DNA from 2 places in the Phyllobacterium sp. RCAM01083 genome. Region 2 is predicted to be linked to the other one. Evidence: riboswitches for the same ligand, from Rfam matches in the RefSeq annotation. Region 2 holds a riboswitch; the other holds the start of a gene.
What was found. A riboswitch is a leader RNA that binds a small molecule or an ion and turns the genes downstream of it on or off. The one in region 2 is predicted to bind glycine.
Positions count from the first base shown of each region.

Region 1: it holds a riboswitch for glycine, as region 2 does, so the genes downstream of both, gcvT (glycine cleavage system aminomethyltransferase GcvT) here and ACZ25R_RS20520 (D-amino acid dehydrogenase) in region 2, are expected to answer to the same signal.

Region 1 covers NZ_JBVFZN010000004.1:49,034-55,512, forward strand. Annotated here, with positions in the region: gene gcvP (aminomethyl-transferring glycine dehydrogenase) at 1-197, opposite strand, end outside; gene gcvH (glycine cleavage system protein GcvH) at 208-576, opposite strand; gene gcvT (glycine cleavage system aminomethyltransferase GcvT) at 582-1,685, opposite strand; glycine riboswitch at 1,836-1,932, opposite strand; gene ACZ25R_RS04370 (adenylate/guanylate cyclase domain-containing protein) at 2,062-3,069, opposite strand; gene ACZ25R_RS04375 (LLM class flavin-dependent oxidoreductase) at 3,520-4,524, shown strand; gene ACZ25R_RS04380 (LLM class flavin-dependent oxidoreductase) at 4,541-5,893, shown strand; gene ACZ25R_RS04385 (M20 aminoacylase family protein) at 5,893-6,479, shown strand, end outside.
Region 2 covers NZ_JBVFZN010000005.1:2,791,034-2,797,512, reverse strand. Annotated here, with positions in the region: gene ilvD (dihydroxy-acid dehydratase) at 1-1,537, opposite strand, end outside; gene ACZ25R_RS20525 (Lrp/AsnC ligand binding domain-containing protein) at 1,713-1,949, opposite strand; glycine riboswitch at 2,054-2,140, shown strand; gene ACZ25R_RS20520 (D-amino acid dehydrogenase) at 2,356-3,630, shown strand; gene ACZ25R_RS20515 (autotransporter assembly complex protein TamA) at 3,946-5,874, shown strand; gene ACZ25R_RS20510 (translocation/assembly module TamB domain-containing protein) at 5,871-6,479, shown strand, end outside.

The DNA.
Region 1 (6,479 bases), on a different contig from region 2:
GCAAGCTCGGCCAAAGCTTCCGACTCATTGACAGCCGCAGGAATGTCGAGCGGCCGTTCAAGCCGGATGGATTTTGGCACAGCCTGCGCAATCAAAGTTTCCAGCGACGGAATGCCAAGAGCCGCCAGCATGGCGCGGGAGCCTTGTATGCTCGGACCGATATGGCGGTCAGCGAACGGGAATATGGTGTCTTTCATCATCATGCCTTCAGCCAATGATTGCTTTGTAGCCTGCCTCGTCGAGAAGGCCGGTCAGCTGATCCGGATTGGACAGCTTCATCTTCCATAGCCAGCCGTCGCTTGCGGCGGCCGAGTTGACCAGCGACGGATCGCTTGCAGTTGCTTCGTTCACTTCCGTCACTTCACCGTCCAGCGGCGCATAGACGTCCGATGCCGCCTTGACGGATTCAACGACAACCGCGGCATCGCCTTTGGACAAGGATTGACCGATATCCGGCAACTGGACAAAAACCAGATCGCCGAGCTGATCCTGCGCGTGATCGGTAATGCCGACCGTCGCAATGTCATTCTCGACGCGGACCCATTCGTGATCTTCGGTAAAGTAAGTGGCTGCCATCTCAATTATCCTTTGTGGTAGCGATGTGGAGTGAAGGGAAGTGAATGAATATCCACCGGGACGCGGTTGCCCCGCACCTCGGCGAAAACCTTGGAGCCCAGCGCGGACAGCTCTTTGCTGACGTACCCCATGGCAACAGGGAAACCTGCCGATGGTCCGAAACCGCCCGACGTGACCAATCCGACCTTGTTGCCATCGGCATCAAAGAGTTCGGCATCGGTGCGCACCGGCTGCCGGCCATCGGGCTTCAGGCCGACGCGTTTCTTGGCCGATCCTGTTGCGATCTTGGCGAGAAGCGCCGCAGCGCCGATAAAGCCCGCGGTCTCGCGCACCGGCTTGGCAATGGCCCAGAGCAGTCCGGCATCGACCGGATCATAATCCGGCGTTATGTCATGGCCGTGCAGGCACAGACCCGCTTCCAGGCGCAGACTGTCGCGGGCAGCAAGCCCGATCCAGGCGACACGCTCGTCGGCGAAAAGCTTTTCGACAAGCATACGGGCATCGGCTTCCGGCAGGCCGATCTCAAAACCGTCCTCGCCGGTATAGCCGGAGCGGCTCATGAACCAGCCCGGCTTCGGCTCAAATCCGTTCATGAAAGCAAGGTCAGTTCCGGCAATACCGGCATCCAGCAACACATTCACGGCCTGCGGCCCCTGGATGGCCAGGAACACACGATCCAGCGCATCGATCTTGCAGTCGAAATCCTTGGCGACACCGCGCAGATGCGCTTCGTCAGCCGCGGCATTTCCGGCATTGGCAACGACCATGAAATGCTCGTCCCCGAGACGGGTGACGATCAGATCATCGAGAATGCCTGCCTTGTCATCGAGAAAGAAGGTGTATTTCGACTGGCCCGCCTGAAGCACAGACGCATCCAGCGGGCATGCGCGTGACAGCAGTGCCGCGGCCTGCGGCCCGGCGACATCAAAGAGCTGCATATGCGAAATGTCGAAAAGCCCGGCCTTCTCGCGCGTATGAAGATGTTCCTTCATCACACCGAGCGGATAGGTGATCGGCATTGACCAGCCGGCAAAACCGCCAAAGCGCGCATTGGCAGCCTTGTGCAGATCGTCAAGCGGCAGTTGTTTCAGATTATCTTCCGTGCCCATTTTTACTCCAGAGACGTGCAAAGACCTCCGCCACACGACGGAACATTTCTTTGCCCCTCTGTCGGAAGCCTGAGAGACTCGCTCAATCAGGACCCCTGACTGAACTTACACCTTCGGCGCGGAGTTTCCCCCGACTTTCCAGAGTTGCCTTCCCGGTTTGCGGTTCCTGGTACCTGAGAGATTTCGGGCGATTTCCCCTTCGGTGGCCTGCACATTTCCATGCACGACACTCTCCCGCAAACTGACAGGGCCGAAGCCCTCGACAGGCTGGACCATAGCGCAACGGCCTCTGCCTGTCATCGTGCAAATGGCCGATTTGCCGCTTTGTGGACAGAAATTGTCTGGATGAGGATACTTCGACAGGAAGCGCCCGATGTCAGCGGGTCAGGGCCATCACCCCGAGCGCCTGCCCCCTGCCCTTGACGCCATGCATTCCAAGGTAATTTGCCTTGATTTCATTGGAGAAACTCATCCTCTGCGCCAGTTCGCTGGAGATCAAAACCGGCGCGGCCAATGTGCGGCAGAGGCTTTCCAGCCGCGCCGTGGTGTTCACCGTATCGCCGAAATAGGTGATCTTGTGGTGATCCACCCCGATCTCCGCCGTGATGATCGGGCCGCCATGCAAGGCCGCACGCAGGCGCGGCACCCTTCCGAATCGCTCAAGCCATTGATTTGCATTCTTTTCGATGCTGTCCAGAATATCGAAGACACAGCGGGCGCAACTCGCATCCTTGATGCCGCGCTCAATGGGCCATGTGATGATGGCCGCATCCCCGACATAATCGTCAATGGCTCCGCCGTGACGCCGGACAGGTTCGGCAAAGGCAGCAAAGAGCGCGCCGAGAAACTGCTGGGCCCGCAGATCGCCATGTTCTTCAGCAAACGAAGTCGACCCGACAAGATCGATGAAAAGAAACACCCGCTCTTCGGCCACAGGCTGGCGGTACCGGCTCATCAGAAGGCTGGCAAAGATGTCGCGGCCGAGAAGATCGCGCACCCGCAGGATGAAAATCATGACGGTCAGGACGGCAAGCGTGTAGAGCAGCACCTGTGGTGACAGCGTTGCTGCGCGCCAGAAAGGACCGTCAATCCAGCCGAAGCTCCACAGCGTTATCCCACAAACGGCATTGCCGATGCTGATCAGCACATAATCGGCTATCAATGCGGCGATAAGAAACCCCGTAGTCGGCAATGTGTTGATCCAGGCACGCAATTTCGGAAAGATGAGGCCACGTTCGAACGCCAGGATCGGCACACAGATGGAGAGGGCAAACACGGCCCCTAAAAAATATCCCTGCCTATAGACCAGCCAACTATAGAGATAGCCGCTTGCCGCGACTGCACTGAGAAGGAATACCCACAATCCCACTGAATTTCTGCGCATATTCCCGTTCCGATCCATTTCAAACCTTCAGGGCCGGCCTCAATGCTGCGTCCCTCCACGATTTCATTTATGCGCCGAACGATATTATCCAACCAACAGATATCCGCGATCTCGCGATATCCATCTGGAGAATTACACCAAGGATCATCCCATCAGACTCAATGCCGAGCAAATTGTCCATCGGATACGGTCAATTTAAGGCTCCAGATTGTTGGAAAATGACCATTGCTGAACAGGAGATCAACGATAAACCTCGTGCCCTGCATCCAAGCCACCAGGTTAATCCACGCCGTCAGCGCGAGGAATATTAATACAGTTTGCCTGCTGATTTTTAGCAAAGCGTTCTTTGACGGGTCTCCAAATCCGATAAAATCTGACTGCCTCTGAAAACGGAGTCCGCGCTGCCTGTGGCGACGCGTGGCTTCAATCACATGGAGGCCATACCCTAACATGGGCTACGCACTGAGTTTGCTCGATAAAAGTCCTATCCACGATGGCGAAACGGCCAGCACGGCGCTGAAGCGGACGGTCGCGCTGGCCCGCCAGGCGGAACAGTGGGGCTTCCACCGGTTCTGGGTGGCCGAACACCACGATGCGCCGACGTTGGCAAGCTCGTCGCCGGAAGTGTTGATCGCCTTCCTGCTGGCCAACACGGCGCGTATTCGCGTCGGCTCCGGCGGGGTCATGCTGCAGCACTACAGCCCCTACAAGGTGGCCGAAAATTTCAATGTCCTGGCTGCACTGGGGCCCGGCCGCGTCGATCTCGGCGTGGGCAAGGCTCCCGGCGGGTTGCCGTTTTCGACGCGCGCCCTGCAGGGCGTTGTCCCGCGGACGCAGAAGCAGGATTTTTCCGCCCAGCTCGCCCAGCTCAGCGCCTTTCTCGATAAGGGGCTGCCTGCGGATGACCCGCTTGCCGGCGTTCAGGCAACACCGCGTCCCGCCGTCGCTGCCAACCGCTTCCTGCTTGGCGCCAGTGTCGACAGCGCACTGCTTGCCGCCTCTCAGGGTTGGGACTTTGTTTTCGCCAGCCACCTCAACGGCGACGAAACGATCCTGCAGCAGACATTGGAGGCGTATCGGAAGGCGGCACCCGGCCGTGCGCCTCTCCTTGCCGTGGGGATCGTGGCGGCCGAGACGGATGCGGAGGCTGACCGGCTGGCCGGCAATATCCAGCATTTCAAGGTGCATGTGAACAATGGCCAGAGCGTCACCGTCGGCAGCGTGGAACAGGCCGAAGAATATGCGCGCCAGGCAGGTGCTGCCAATTACCGGATCGAGAAGAAGACGCCCAATGTCCTGCGCGGCGCGGCCGACACGGTTTCAGACCAGCTCGACCGGCTGCATGACCGATTCGGCATCGGCGAATTCATCATCGACACCCCCATCAATGACGCTGCGAAGCGCCTCCGGTCCATCGAACTTTTGGCTCAGGCGCAATTCGCCGCTGCCGCATGATCAAGGAGATTGAACAATGTCCAAGCGACCCATTCCGTTCGGTGTGATGCTGCAGGGTGCCGGCGGCCACATGAATTCCTGGAAACACCCGAGTTCACCTGTTGATGCCAGCGTCAATTTCGATTTCTTTGTACGCAATGCCCGCAAAGCCGAGGAGGCAGGCATTGCCTTTGCCTTCGTCGCTGACGGGCTCTACATCAACGAAAAATCCATCCCGCATTTTCTCAACCGTTTCGAACCGATTGCCATTCTGTCCGCGCTGGCCGCGACAACCTCGAAACTCGGTCTCGTCGGCACGGTCTCGACCTCCTACAGCGATCCCTTCACGGTTGCCCGGCAGTTCGGCTCGATCGACAAGTTCAGCAACGGCCGCGCCGGCTGGAACGCCGTGACATCGCCGCTTGAAGGCTCGGCCAAGAATTACGGCCGCGACCATCCCGACCATGCCCTGCGCTATGAGATTGCGGACGAACATCTCGAAGTGGTCAAGGGCTTGTGGGACTCATGGGACGACGACGCCTTTGTCCGCAACCGCGAAACGGGCCAGTTCTTCGACAAGACCAAGCTGCATCGCCTGAACCATCATGGCCGGTTCTTTAACTCGGAGGGCCCGCTGAATATCAGCCGTTCCGAACAGGGGCAGCCGGTCATTTTCCAAGCCGGATCGTCCGACGACGGTATCGACCTCGCCGGCAAGCATGCGGACGGCGTGTTCACCAACCACGTGCCGATCGAGGAGGCGCAAGCCTTCTATCACCGGGTTAAACAAAGCGCGGTTGCGCACGGCCGCAAGCCGGGCGATGTCCTGATTTTCCCCGGCATTGCGCCGATCGTCGGTGCAACGGATGAAGAAGCGGAGGCAAAGTATCGCATCATCCGCGATCTCGTGACCGTTGACGAAGCGCTTGCCTATCTCGGGCGCTTCTTCGATCATCACGATTTCAGCGCCTATCCCATTGATGCGCCGTTCCCGGAACTCGGCGATATCGGCAAGAACAATTTCCGCTCCACCACGGACCGCATCAAGCGCAACGCCAAGGAAAAGGGCCAAACCTTGCGTGAGGTTGCGCTGGAAGTCACGACGCCGCGCAATGCCTTCACCGGCACACCGCAGAAGATAGCCGACGAACTCATCCGCTGGGTCGAGACCGAAGCGGCCGACGGGTTCATTCTCGGCTTCCAGATCCTGACCGAAGGGCTCGAGGACTTTACGCGTGACGTGCTGCCGCTGCTTGAGGAGCGCGGCTATCACAACAGGGTGCTTCCCGGCACGACATTGCGCGAAAACCTCGGCCTGCCTTTCCGCGAAAGTCGCTACACCAAAGACCATCAGGCCACGAAGGAACTCATCAAAGAGACGGCACTCTGATGGGCCGGCCGGCGGATCCGGTTGAGGAAAGAATCAGCAACTATCTCGATGAGATGGTCGCTCTTCGCCACGACCTGCACCAGAATCCCGAACTGGGTTACAACGAGCACCGAACCAGCGCGCTCATTGCCGGCCGATTGCGCGACTGGGGCTATCAGGTCACCGAGGGCATCGGCAAAACCGGTGTCGTCGGAACCCTGCAGAACGGCAACGGCCCCAAACGGCTTGGCATTCGCGCCGATATGGATGCCCTGCCGATCATCGAAGCGACGGGCCTGCCCTATGCCAGCACCATACCCGGAAAAATGCATGCCTGCGGCCATGACGGGCACACCACCATTCTTCTGACCAGCGCCCGCTATCTCGCCGAAACGCGTGATTTCTCCGGCACCCTCAACGTCATCTTCCAGCCGGCCGAAGAAGGCGGTGCCGGGGCGCGCAGCATGGTTCGCGATGGCCTGTTCGAGCGCTTTCCCTGCGATGCCGTCTTCGGCCTGCACAACTGGCCGGGTGTTCCCACTGGTCAGTTCGGGTTCATCACCGGCCCGGCGATGGCCTCGGTCGACAAGGTCACCGTCCGGATTAT
Region 2 (6,479 bases):
CGGTGATCAGCGCGCAGGCTTTGCCGAGACCCTTCGATTTCAGGTAGCTGGTCGGATAGAGCATTTCCTGCATGCCCGGTCCGCCGCGCGGGCCTTCGTAGCGGATCAGCACGATATCGCCCGGTTTGATGCCGCCATTGAGAATGCCGAGAACGGCACTATCCTGGCTTTCGAAAATGCGGGCGGGACCGGAGAACTTCAGGATCGAGTCGTCAACACCGGCGGTTTTGACGATGCAGCCGTCTTCCGCCAGATTGCCGTAGAGCACGGCCAGACCGCCATCCCTGGAATAGGCGTGTTCAAGATTGCGGATAACACCCTTTTCGCGGTCAAGATCGACATCGGCAAAGCGGCGCTCCTGGCTGAAGGCTACCTGTGTGGGGACGCCGCCCGGTGCCGCCTTGAAGAAATCATGCACGGACGGGTTTTTGCTGCGCACCACATCCCAGCGGTCAAGAGCAGCGCCGAGATTGGCGGCATGCACGGAATAGACCGATGTATCAAGCAAACCGGCGCGGTCGAGTTCGCCGAGAATACCCATGACACCGCCCGCGTGGTGCACGTCTTCCATGTGCACATTGGCAACGGCAGGCGCCACCTTGCACAGCACCGGAACGCGGCGGGACAGGCGGTCGATATCGCTCATGGTGAAGTCGACTTCGCCTTCATGCGCAGCGGCCAGCAGGTGCAGCACGGTGTTTGTCGAGCCGCCCATGGCGATATCGAGGGTCATGGCATTTTCGAAAGCGGCAAACGAAGCGATGGAGCGCGGCAGAACCGTTTCATCGTCCTGTTCGTAATAGCGGCGGGCGAGATCGACAACGAGATGACCGGCCTCGACAAAGAGGCGGCGGCGGTCCGCATGGGTGGCGAGCGTCGAGCCATTGCCCGGCAGGGAGAGGCCGAGTGCCTCGGTCAGGCAGTTCATGGAATTGGCGGTGAACATGCCGGAGCAGGAGCCGCAGGTGGGGCAGGCCGAGCGCTCGATGGCCTTCACTTCTTCGTCGGAAATGCGGTCGTCAGCGGCCGCAACCATGGCATCGACCAGGTCGAGCTTCTTTTCCTTGTCTTCCCAGACGACTTTGCCCGCTTCCATCGGTCCGCCGGAGACAAAAACGACGGGGATGTTGAGGCGCAGCGCTGCCATCAGCATGCCGGGCGTGATCTTGTCGCAGTTGGAAATGCAGACCATGGCATCCGCACAGTGGGCGTTGACCATGTATTCGACGCTGTCGGCGATGATTTCACGCGACGGCAGGGAATAAAGCATGCCGTCGTGACCCATGGCGATGCCGTCATCGACGGCAATCGTGTTGAATTCTTTGGCGACGCCGCCGGCGCTTTCGATTTCGCGCGCCACGAGCTGGCCGAGATCCTTCAGGTGGACGTGGCCGGGCACGAACTGGGTGAACGAGTTCACCACGGCGATGATCGGCTTGCCGAAATCCTCGTCTTTCATGCCGGTCGCGCGCCAGAGCCCGCGGGCTCCTGCCATGTTGCGGCCATGTGTGGTGGTGCGTGAACGATAAGGAGGCATTGTCGAAAATCCTGCTGATGACGGGCGAGGGAGCATCTCTTACAGAAAAAGAGTTCCCATGGCAAAAGAATGGAATTTTATTGCCTTGAAGGGGCGTGTTTCATTGCATTGATTACATAAGGCAGATGCCGGGCGCATGAAACGGGACGTAATGTCTCGCCCCGCCGAGCGCCTGTCAGAACGCGGTGAAGGTCAGCGTTGTCAGCGACCGCGCAATGCCTGATATATCGAGCACGTTGGTGTTGATGAATTTGCCGATATCCTGATCTTCCGGAATGTAGATCTTGGCCAGAAGGTCGAACTCGCCGCTGGTCGAATAGAGCTCCGAGACGATTTCACGCTCGAACAGGGTTTTTGCAACTTCGTATGTCTTGCCGGGTGCGCATTGCAGTTGCAGAAAGACAGGCTTCATAAATTCCTCCGGAAGGCTGGGCGATTTTCAGTCAGCATAATTGCTGCGACGCTTCTTAGCCAGTTGTTCTCGTCTCGCAACTGCGATATATATCCCGCGTTCGCACAGGCTATCTGGGAGAGACCGGTAAAACCGGCGCCGATGGAGCAACCGCCCCGGAAACTCTCAGGCAAAAGGACCAGAATAGTCTAGAACATCTGGAGAGAGGTATGGTTTGAAAAGCCGTACCCACCGAAGGAGAAAGCCCTGCCCGGTTGCATGACCGGAAAAAGGCGCCGACGACATGGATGACAAACATCCGGCGGGCGCTCAAAGGGCCAAGCTCTCAGGTTCCGTGACAGATGGGGTTTCGTGCCGTTGTCAACGGCGAAACTGAAACCATGTGTTGCCTGAGGACCGTTTTATCATGACCCATATCGCCATTATCGGCGCCGGTATCACCGGCGTGACGACTGCCTATGCGCTTGCCCGCCAGGGCTATTCCGTGACCGTGTTCGACCGCAACCGCTATGCGGCCATGGAAACATCCTTCGCCAATGGAGGTCAGCTCTCCGCGTCCAATGCGGAGGTGTGGAACAGCTGGTCCACGGTGCTCAAAGGCATGAAGTGGATGCTGCGCAAGGATGCGCCGCTGCTGATGAATCCGAAACCCTCCTGGCACAAATATTCCTGGATGGCGGAATTCGTCATGAACATCCCGCACTACGAAGAAAATACCATCGCCACCACCAGGCTCGCCATTGAAGCGCGCAAGCGCATGTTCGAAATCGCTGCGGATGAAAAGATCGATTTCGACCTGGAAAAGCGCGGGATCCTGCACATTTACCGCTCGAAATACGGTTATGACCACGCGGTCAAGGTCAACAGGCTGCTGGAAGCCGGTGGTCTTGACCGGCAGGCCGTCACCAATGAGGAAATCCGCAGCATCGAACCGGCCCTGAACGGTTCCTTCTATGGCGGCTTCTTCACGCCATCCGATTCGACCGGTGATATCCACAAGTTCACCCGCGGCCTTGCCGCTGCCGCCATCCGCCACGGCGTGCGCTTCATTGGCGATGCCGACGTTGCCGAACTGAAGCACGGCGCCGGCGGCGTGGTGGTGGAATGGAACAGGGCATCCGTTGCCGATGCCGGGACGGAGACGGAGCGTTTTGACGCCATCGTCATCTGCGCCGGCATTGCCAGCCGCAAATTTGCCGCCCAGCTCGGCGACCGCGTCAACATCTATCCGGTCAAGGGATACTCGATCACCGTCAATCTGGATGATGCCGGGAGCCAGCAGTCGGCCCCATGGGTGAGCCTGCTCGACGATGATGCAAAGATCGTCACAAGCCGTCTTGGGGCGGGGCGCCTGCGCGTGGCCGGTACGGCCGAATACAATGGTGAGAACCGCGACATCCGCCACGACCGGGTCAAGCCGCTGGTCGACTGGAGCCGCGACCTGTTCCCGGGCATGGACACGTCCAATGTGGTGCCGTGGGCCGGCCTGCGTCCGATGATGCCGAACATGCTGCCGCGCGTCGGTGCAGGCAAGCGGCCTGGGGTATTCTACAACACCGGTCATGGCCATCTCGGCTGGACACTGTCTGCCGCCACGGCTGAAATCGTCGCCGGGCACATCAGCGCCGCCATGCCCGTCGATGCCAGCCCGCAGGGCGGATGGCTCGCCGCCGCCGAATAAAACCGGCTTGCACGCAAAGGAGCGCCTGTTACCTCAGGCGCTCTTGTCGTGCTGGGCCGACATGGCAAACTATTGCACGCGGCACATAAAAAGTGATTGGCGTTTAAATGCGCTTGTATCACGGTTTTGTGGCGATATGGCCACTAGTGCCGGGTTGCATGGCTGATCAGGTGCCATTGCGGGTTGGCCAGCTTTTCCCGGCATGTTATCGTTTTCTTAAGCTCGAAGGGCGAATTTTATCAATTGCAGGCAGCGTGCGCACGGTCCCTGCAGTGTATCCTTGTGTTTATTGATGTGTAGGGAATTTGCTGGTTGATGGACTTGAAGCGCCCACAGGCCAGTTGTTTCGGTGCCGCGTTGCTGGCCCTTACGGCCCTTGTCTCGCCTGCCCAGGCCTTTGATCTTTTCGGCGTTCATCTCTGGGGTGCCAAGAAGGAGGACGATGCGGATTCGGTCATCGCCGATCCGCAGAGATACACGGTTGAAACCGCTGCTTCGACAAGCGAGGAAACCAAGGCGCTCGTGGAGGGCGCATCGAGCCTGTTTGCCGACAAGGACAAGCCTGCCTCCGGTGCGGCGGGACTGCTCGCCAAGGCGCGTGGAGATTATCGCCGCATACTTGGTGCGCTCTATGCGGACGGCCGCTATGGCGGCACCATCAGCATTCAGGTCGACGGCAAGGAGGCGAGCGATATTCCGCCGGATGCCGTGCTGTCCAAGCCGGCCAAGGTGGTCATTTCAGTCGATCCCGGATCGCAATTCTTGTTTGCGTCGGCCCGGGTCAAGAACATGGCGCCGCCGACGCTCGACCCGAAAGACTTTGTCGAAAGCCCGGAGAAACAAGGCTACATCGCTGGCGAGATCGCCCGCTCGACAGCCATCGTCAAAGCTGAGCGGCTGGTGGTCGATGCCTGGCGCCAGCAGGGGCATCCAAAAGCCCGGATTGTCAGCCGGGAAGTCATCGCTGACCACGAGACCAACCGGGTTGACGCGACCATCGATGCCGATCCCGGTGCCAAGGCCGGTTTTGGACCGGTGCAGGTCAAGGGCACCGAGCGCATGGACCCGGAATTCGTGGCGTTCATCACCGGCCTGCAGCCGGGACAGGAATACGATCCCGACGAAATCGAGAGAGCCAAGAAACGGCTGTCGCGCCTCGAAGTCTTCCGCTCGGCGCGAATCGAGGAAGGCGATGCAATTGATAGCAACGGCCTGCTGCCGATCACCGTGGCGGTGCAGGAACAGAAGTTGCGCCGCTTCGGTGTTGGCGGCAGCTATTCGACGCTGGACGGTCTCGGTCTCGAGACATACTGGCTGCACCGCAACCTCTTCGGCCGGGCGGAACGGCTGCGCATTGACGCCAAGATCGGCGGCATTGGCAGTCAGTCCTATGATCCCTCGGAATACAGCTATCTGCTGGGTGCAAGTTTCACCAAGCCCGGCATCTATACGCCTGATACCGATTTCATCGCCTCGCTGATTGGTGAGCGCAAGGTGCTCGACGCCTACACGCAGACATCGATTACGGCCGATGCCGGTTTCACCCAGATTTTCTCCGATGAACTCTCGGGCAGGCTTACTGCCAATGTTTCCAAATCGCAGTTCAAGGACGATTTCTTCGGCACGCGCGATTTTCTCACCGTCGGTTTGCTGGGTGGCCTCACCTATGACAGCCGCAACAGCAAGGTCGATCCGGCGCGCGGCTATTTTCTGGAAGGGTTGCTGTCGCCGTTCTACGAGATCGAGCATGGCAACTTCGCCACCAAGTTCACGGCGGAGGGCCGCACCTATTTCGGCTTCGGTAAGGACGACCGGTTCGTGCTCGCCGGCCGCTTGAAACTTGGCACGATTGTCGGCGCAGAAATTGCCGAACTGCCTTCGGACCAGCTGTTCTTTGCCGGTGGCGGCGGTTCGGTGCGCGGTTACGCCTATCGCAACATCGGCGTCAATGTCGAGCGCAACGGCACAAGCTATGTGATCGGCGGGCGGTCGCTGGTCGAGGGGTCCGTGGAGGCGCGCGCCAAGATCACGAACACCATCGGTGCCGTCGGCTTTGTCGATGCGGGCTATGTGGGCGAAGAGTCTTTTCCCGATTTTGCCCAGCAGTTGCGTGTGGGCGTTGGCGCCGGCATTCGTTACAATACGGGCCTTGGCCCGATCCGCCTCGATGTGGCCATGCCGCTCGACCGGCGGACAAACGACCCGAGTTTTGCATTCTACGTTGGTATAGGACAGGCGTTTTGACCCGGATTTTCGCAGTCATATTCCTTCTGCTTTTTGCAGCACCGGCTTTGGCGCAGGATAGTGCCGAGGCGGAAAAGTCCTATTTCCTCAGCTTCGTCGAGGAACAACTGTCGACGCCCAATCGCCAGATTTCCATTTCCGACATTCAGGGCGTCCTGTCGTCGGAAGCCAATATCGGCAGCATCACCATTGCCGACCGTGAAGGAATCTGGCTGCGCATTACCAATGCGAAAATTGTCTGGAGCCGTCTGGCGTTGCTGCGCGGGCGTCTGGATATCAACAGCCTCGGCGCGGAGCGCATCGATGTCATCCGCAAGCCGCTGCCGGACACCAGCAGCCTGCCTTCACCCGAAGCCAAGGGTTTCAGTCTGCCGGAGCTGCCGCTTGCAGTCATCCTGCAGGATTTGCAGGTGGGACGCATTGCCTTCGGCGACAGTATTTTCGGGCTGAAGTCGGAAATCTCTCTGGCAGGCAGCCTGACACTCGATAGCGGCTCCCTGGATTCGAACCTCAAGGTGCAGCGTCTTGACGGCCCGGGCGGCACCTTTGCGATCAAGGCGGCCTATGCCAAGGAAAGCCAGAAGCTCGATCTGGATCTGTCGCTC